DNA from 2 places in the Kitasatospora sp. NPDC048715 genome. Region 1 is predicted to be linked to the other one. Evidence: riboswitches for the same ligand, from Rfam matches in the RefSeq annotation. Region 1 holds a riboswitch; the other holds the start of a gene.
The links. A riboswitch is a leader RNA that binds a small molecule or an ion and turns the genes downstream of it on or off. The one in region 1 is predicted to bind cyclic di-AMP.
Positions count from the first base shown of each region.

Region 2: linked by a shared signal. The riboswitch ahead of ACGFSC_RS22510 (transglycosylase family protein) and the one ahead of ACGFSC_RS30395 (NlpC/P60 family protein) in region 1 are both predicted to bind cyclic di-AMP.

Region 1 covers NZ_JBICVH010000018.1:61,337-64,732, forward strand. Annotated here, with positions in the region: gene ACGFSC_RS30390 (NlpC/P60 family protein) at 1-394, opposite strand, end outside; gene ACGFSC_RS30395 (NlpC/P60 family protein) at 634-1,770, opposite strand; cyclic di-AMP (ydaO/yuaA leader) riboswitch at 1,781-1,934, opposite strand; gene ACGFSC_RS30400 (NlpC/P60 family protein) at 2,273-3,310, opposite strand.
Region 2 covers NZ_JBICVH010000011.1:312,840-316,235, reverse strand. Annotated here, with positions in the region: gene ACGFSC_RS22515 (hypothetical protein) at 1-685, shown strand, start outside; cyclic di-AMP (ydaO/yuaA leader) riboswitch at 1,139-1,309, shown strand; gene ACGFSC_RS22510 (transglycosylase family protein) at 1,296-2,696, shown strand; gene ACGFSC_RS22505 (hypothetical protein) at 3,011-3,211, shown strand; gene ACGFSC_RS22500 (LacI family DNA-binding transcriptional regulator) at 3,313-3,396, opposite strand, start outside.

The sequences.
Region 1 (3,396 bases):
CGCGGGACAGGTAGCCCTCCGGGTCGGGCGAGAGGATGAGCTGGGCGGTCTGGGTCATCCCGCCGCCGCGGTACTCGGCCCCGGCCACCGTCGCGAGGTCGCCCCGCAGCCCGTTGAGCTGGTCCTGGGCCACGGCGATCTCGCCCTGGAGGATCGTGGTCTCGCCCTGGAGCCGCCGCTGGGCCTCCTGCGCCGCGTTGGCCTTCTCGGACGCCTGCTCGGCCTCGTCGTACAGCTGTTCCACCTGCGTCTTGACGTCCTGGCGGTCGCCCGGGTCGGGGCTGCCGGGGGCGGCCTGGGCGCTGCCTCCGGCGGCCACACCCAGGGCGGTGGCGGCGGCCGCGGTCAGCACCAGCGCCCGGGCGAGCAGTTGGGAACGGCGGTGCACGGGCATGGCGGCAGCGGCTCCAATCCTGCGGCGCGGCTCCCGCCGCCGCACCGGGACGGGCGGCCGTCGAGCGGGAGTCCGGTGGCAGACGTTAGCGAGTCAGGGCAAGCGAGTCCAAACCCCTGCCAACCCGAATATTCAGGCTGTTGTCGGACATTTGATCGGCCCTCGGGAAAAGCCGCAGGAAAAACCGCAGGCCCGGCCTCCCCTGGGGGAGGCCGGGCCTGGAAGCGTCCGAGCGGTGATCAGACCCGCACGATGGAGGCCAGCGGCATGTTGGTGACGGCCTCGTAGCGCACCGACGCGCCCGGCTTGGGCGCGTGCAGCACCTGGCCGTTGCCCGCGTAGATGCCGACGTGGTGGGCGTCGGTGTAGAAGATCAGCAGGTCGCCGGGCTGGGCCTGGGAGATGTCCGAGCCGATCCGGGTGCCGGCCGAGGCCTGCGCCTGCGAGGTGCGCGGCAGCGACACGCCCGCCTGGTTGAACGCCCAGACCATCAGACCGGAGCAGTCGAAGGAGCCCGGGCCGGTGGCGCCCCAGACGTACGGGCTGCCGATCTTGGAGGCGGCGGCCGAGAGCGCGGCGGCACCGCGCGAGCTGCCCGGGGCCACCTTCACCGGGGAGGAGGCGGTCGAGCCGGCCGAGGCGGTCGAGCCGGCCGCGAGGTCGCCGCGGCTGTTGTCGCGGGAGGCGCGGTCGGCCTGCTGCTGCTGGGCCTGGGCGGCGTCGGCCTTGGCCTTGGCGTCGGCCGCGGCCTTCTCCTCGGCCTGGCGCAGCGCCTGGCGCTCCTGCTCGGTCAGCGTGTTGAGCAGGTCCTGGGCCGCCTTCAGCTTGCCCTGGACCTCCTCCTTGGAGGCCTTCAGCTGCTGGGTGGTCGACTCCAGCTCGGCGAGCTTGCCCTGGGCCTCGTTGCGGTCCTGGTCGAGCTTGCGCTGCTGCTCCTGGAGCTCCTTCAGCTGACCCTTCTGGGTGCTGCCGGCCTGGTTCAGCGCGTCGGCCTGGCTGAGGAAGGTGTCCGGGCTGGAGGAGAACATCAGCTGGACGGTCGGGGATATGCCCCCGTTGCGGTACTGCTCGCCGGCGATCTCGGCCAGGCCGCCCTGGAGCTCGGTGACCTGGGCCTGCTGACGGGCCACCTGGTCCTGCATGCCGGAGACCTGCTTCTCCAGCTCCTGCTGCTTGGCCTGGGCCGCGTTGTAGTTCTCGGTCGCGATCTCGGCCTGCTCGTTGAGCTGGTCGACCTGCCCCTTGACCTGTTCCTTGGTCGGCTGCGGGTCGGCGTGGGCGCCTTGCGCGGAGAGGACGACGGCTGCCGCGGCGACACCGGTCAGGATCGAGACCCGGGCGCGGCCTGCGGGCTTGGGACGACGATGGGACGCCACGAAGGCGGACTCCTTCTTCCTACGTCCGCCTACCGGGTGAGCTGACGGGTTCGGGCCGGAAGCATGCCCTACGACGCCTCACGGCCGTTCCATCGGCCGACCTGGCGTCGATTCACCCCGGAGGAACGTGGTTCCCCGGCTCCGCTCCGCAGCGCCCCCAAAACACTGGGCTCCCCTGTCGGGCAGTCGCTTCGACCTGCCCCGCTGCCTCACGAACTCGACGGTAACCACCGCCGCCACCCTGGCTGGGCGATCGACAGTGCGGTGGTTCAGGGCACGACCCTAGTAACTGAACCGTGATCGGTTCAAATCCTTGTCAGAAAAAAGACCAAAGATTTCCCAAGTTCTTCTGTGAAAATGACCGATGGTGACCACTGGCACACAGATGGCTGATCAGTTCTCAGCATGTGGTCGCGAAGGGACGGAAAGCCGAACGCCACCCCCGAACGAGGGGTGGCGCTTTTCACAGCCCCCGGAAGGGCCCCGCGGGCGTGTCGGGCCGTCAGACCCGGCGGATCGTGTTGATCGACATCGCGTCGGCCTTCATCACCTTCACCACGTCACCGGTGTGCGGCGCGTGGACCACCATGCCGTTGCCGATGTACATCCCGACGTGGTGCATGTCGTTGCCGTAGACCACCAGGTCGCCCGGCTGGGCCTGGTCCAGCGAGGGCACCCGGGTGCCGTAGTGGCCCTGCTCCTGCGAGGTGCGCGGCAGCGAGACGCCCGCCTGCCCGTACGCCCAGACCATCAGGCCCGAGCAGTCGAAGGTGGTCGAGCCGGTGGCGCCCCACACGTACGGCGAGCCCTGCTTGCTCATCGCCTTGGCCATCGCCACGGCCGCGTAGCCGCTGGCCGGCGGCAGGCTGCTGAGGTCGACCCGGTCGCTGCCGCGCGAGGCGCGGTCGTCCTGCGCCTGCTGGGCCTTCAGCGCGGCGCGGTCGGTGGCGCTCAGCGAGTTCAGCAGGTCCTGGGCGGCCTTCAGCTTGGTGTTGACGTCCGCCTTGGCCTGGTTCAGGTCCTTGGTGGTGGTGTCCAGCGAGGCGAGCACGGCGGAGGCCTCGACCTTCTCCTGGTCCAGCCGGCGCTGCTGGTCCAGCAGCCCCTTGAGCGCCTCGGCCTGGCTGCTGCTGGCCTGCTGGACGGTGGAGGCCTTCTCCAGGTAGCCGGACGGGTCGGAGGTGAGCATCAGCTGGACGGACGGGTCGATGCCGCCGGTGCGGTACTGCTCGCCCGCCACCTCGGCGAGGCCGCCCTGGAGCTGGGTCATCTGCTCCTGGCTGCGGGCCACCTGGTCCTGCAGCTGGTCGGCCTGCTTGCGCAGCTGGTCGGCCCGCTCCTTGGCGCCGTTGTACTTCTCCGCCGCCTGCTCCTGCTCCTCCTGGAGCTGGTCGATCTGCGCCTTGACGTCCGTTTTGTTCGGCTGCGGCGCGGCGTGCGCGGCCACCTGGGCGGAGAGGGCGACCGCGGTCGCAGCAGCAGCGGTGAGCACGGAGATCCGCGCGCGGCTCGGCTGCTTGGGACGGCGGTGGGAGGCCAAGGGTCCTGCTCCTTCTTCCAACGGACTCACCTGATGGGATGAGATTCCGGAAAATAGGTTTGACGCCAGACCCTAGTGAAGATCTA
Region 2 (3,396 bases), on a different contig from region 1:
CGAGCTGCTGGCCATGGCGGCCGAGGCCGGGCTGCCGACGCCCGTCCTGGTGCCGCTGGTGCCCGGCCCGCACACCTTCCTGACCGAGCTTCACGCGCTCGCCGCCGAGTACGGCGCGCCCGTCACCGACCCGCTGGGCCCGCACCCGCTGCTGGCCGAGGCCGTGCACGTCCGGCTGTCCGAGGCCGGGCTGGCCCGGGCCGACCGCGCCCGGCTGTTCGCCATCGCGACCGCCGCGGACGGCGTGGTGCTGACCACCGTCGGCGGCGAGGACGCGGCCGCGGCGGCCGGCATCACCGGCGTGCTGCTGGCCGCCCGACTGGCCGTGCCGGTCGTCGCCGCCGCGCTCGACGTGCCCGGCTCGGTGGCCGCGGCCGTCAACCACCTCAGGGACACCGGCTCGCAGCGCCCGGCGCTGGCCCCGCTGGTGATCGGCCCGGAGGCGGACTCCGAGCTGCTCGCCACCGCCGCCGAGGAGACCGGCTGCCCGTCGGCCGCGCCGCTGGGCTCGTACCCGTCGGTCGGCCAGCTGATCGCCTCCACCTACCTGGCGGCGCTGCCCGCGCCGTCCCCGGAGGACCTGGCACGGGCCGAGGCGGAGGCGGCGGCCGCCGCCGAGGCCGAGGGGGCCCTGGAGGGCGTCCGCGGCGCCCACGCGGCCTCCCAGGGGCCCGCAGGGCGGTAGTCGACGTCGCGCGCCGGTTCGCGCGCTCCGAAGGGCCCGGAACGGCATGCGTTCCGGGCCCTTCGGTTTTGCTCCGCCCGCCCATGGCCGTCCCGCGCGGAAGTCGGACGGCGGCGAAGTGGAATGTCCGTTCTGGCCTTTTTGAAAGGAAATAGGAAACGCGGTCGCGGGCGCTCGCATCACAGCCGCCGCATCATCCGCCGGGGCGCTCCGGCCCGCGATTCGACGCGCCGTCACACCACTTCTGAAGTGCTGCCAGTTGTGGGCTTCCACAACAGGGTTGCTTGAAAACGATCATTTACGATCATGGAGAGCGGCAATTTTGGCAGTTCCCACTAAACCGTGATGCGCATCACAGCCATTTGCAGTTTGAACTTAAGTCTGATTAACGTGCTCCCCGTTCGTGACCACACGAACCCGGTTCATCCGCGACGCCGAGTCCTGCCGTCGGATGTCCTGGCAGCGCGAAATCGCACCACGGCAGGAGCGGGGGACCCACAGGTAAGTCGCCCCGGACCGATCTCCGGAACGGTCCAGGGCTAGGGGTGAAGCCGCGCCCACAGCGCGGCCGGGCAACTCCAGCCCGAATCCGACAGCTCACCTCGCAGGCGTGGGAGAGGACCGCGTCTTCATGCTGCCCACCAACGGCACTCGTCTGTCCAGCCGCACCCGTCGCGTGATCGCCGCCCTCGGCGTCGCGGGCGTCGGCCTCACCGTCCCCTGCATCGCCTCCGGCACCGCCTCCGCCGCCACCGTCGCCACCTGGGACAAGGTCGCCCAGTGCGAGAGCGGCGGCAACTGGAGCATCAACACCGGCAACGGCTTCTACGGCGGCCTCCAGTTCACCTCCAGCACCTGGTCCGCCTTCGGCGGCACCGCCTTCGCGGCGCGCGCCGACCTGGCCACCAAGGACCAGCAGATCGCCGTCGCCGAGAAGGTCCTCGCCTCGCAGGGCCCCGGCGCCTGGCCGGTGTGCTCGGTCCAGGCCGGCCTCACCAAGGGCGGCGCCGCGGCCGCCGTCGACACCTCGGCGGGCTCCACCGCCGGCTCGACCACCGCCAAGCCCGCGCAGCCCGCGCAGAGCGCCAAGCCGGCCGCCCCGGCCGCCAAGCCCGCTCCGCAGACCCAGGCCCCGGCCGCCAAGCCCGCCGCGCCCACCGCGCCCGCCGCGCCCGCCCAGGACGGCACGCAGGCCAGCACCGACTCCACCGCCTCCGGAAACCGGAGCGACTGGGTCCAGAAGCGCCAGCAGCAGGCCCAGAACGGCGACTACACCGTGGTCGAGGGCGACTGGCTGTCCGCGATCGCCGACCAGCACAAGGTGCAGGGCGGCTGGCAGCGGCTGTACGAGCTCAACCGCGGCACCCTGACCGAGGGTCCGGACAGCATCTACCCGGGCCAGCAGCTGTCCTTCGGCGGCAACGGCCAGGCCCAGGCCGGCCAGTCCGCCACCGGCAAGTCCGGCTCGGACTTCACCTGGTTCGACCGCTCGCAGAAGTCCGGCCAGTCCGCGAACGGCGGTGCCGTGAACGCCCAGCCGACCGCGCAGGCCCAGACCCCGGCCGCCAAGCCGTCCACCAAGCCGGCCGCCAAGCCCGCTCCGCAGACCCAGGCTCCGGCCCAGACCCAGACCCAGGCTCCGGCCGCCACCGGCAGCATGGCCGCCGCGGTCTCCTTCGCCGAGTCGAAGGTCGGTCAGGCGTACGTCTACGGCGGCACCGGCAACGGTGGCTGGGACTGCTCCGGCCTGACCCAGGCCGCGCTGCGCGCCGCGGGCGTCTCCGTCCCGCGCGTCGCCGCCGACCAGGCCGCCGCCAGCACCCACGTCTCGCTGGACAGCCTCCAGCCGGGCGACCTGCTGTTCTGGTCCAACAACGGCAAGGACTCCGGCGTCTACCACGTCGCGATCTACGTCGGCAACGGCAAGTACGTCGAGGCCGCCAACCCGAGCTCGGGCGTCCGCGAGCAGAGCATCGCCAACTGGGCCCCGGACTTCGCCGGCCGGGTCTGAGAACGGCGAACAGCTGACGGACGGCGGACGACGGATAACAGCTGACAGATAACAGATAACAGATTTCATCATCTGTCAGCTGTCGTCCGAACGTTGACCGCCCACGCCCCCGGGGAGAGTCTGGTCGCTCCTCCCCGGGGGTTCCGGCATGCCTCCGGCCGTACCTCGTGGCAAATCCCCGCGGTGAAGCTCCGTGCTGAATCCCCACGGCGAATCCCCATGGCGAAGCCCCTGCTGAATCACCACGACGAATCCCCGTGGTGAATCCCCGCCCCAACGGGCATGCTGCTGCTCTGCACCCGAGGAGGAGTCACATGGCCCAGGTCACCGTCACCCTCGACGCGAACCTCGCGATCGACGCGATGTTGCTCTCCGGCACCAAGAACCCGCAGGACGCCGTCGAACTGGTCCTGCGCGACTACCTGGCCCGCGGCCGCCGTACCGAGACCCGTACCGGCGAGGCGGCCGACGGGCACCGACCGACCGTCGACCGCCCCACCGCCCAGGAGGGCTGACCGCCCGACGGCCCGGGCGGCCGACCGCACGCACGCACGCCGAAGGGCCCCGGGGAGCAACCGCCCTCCGGGGCCCTTCCGTCGGCCGTGACGGCCGGGGTTCAGCGCGCGCAGGCCCCGGTGGACCCGCGCATCACCAGCTCCGGCTGGAACATGAACTCGCCGCGCTGGGCCGCGTTTCCGCC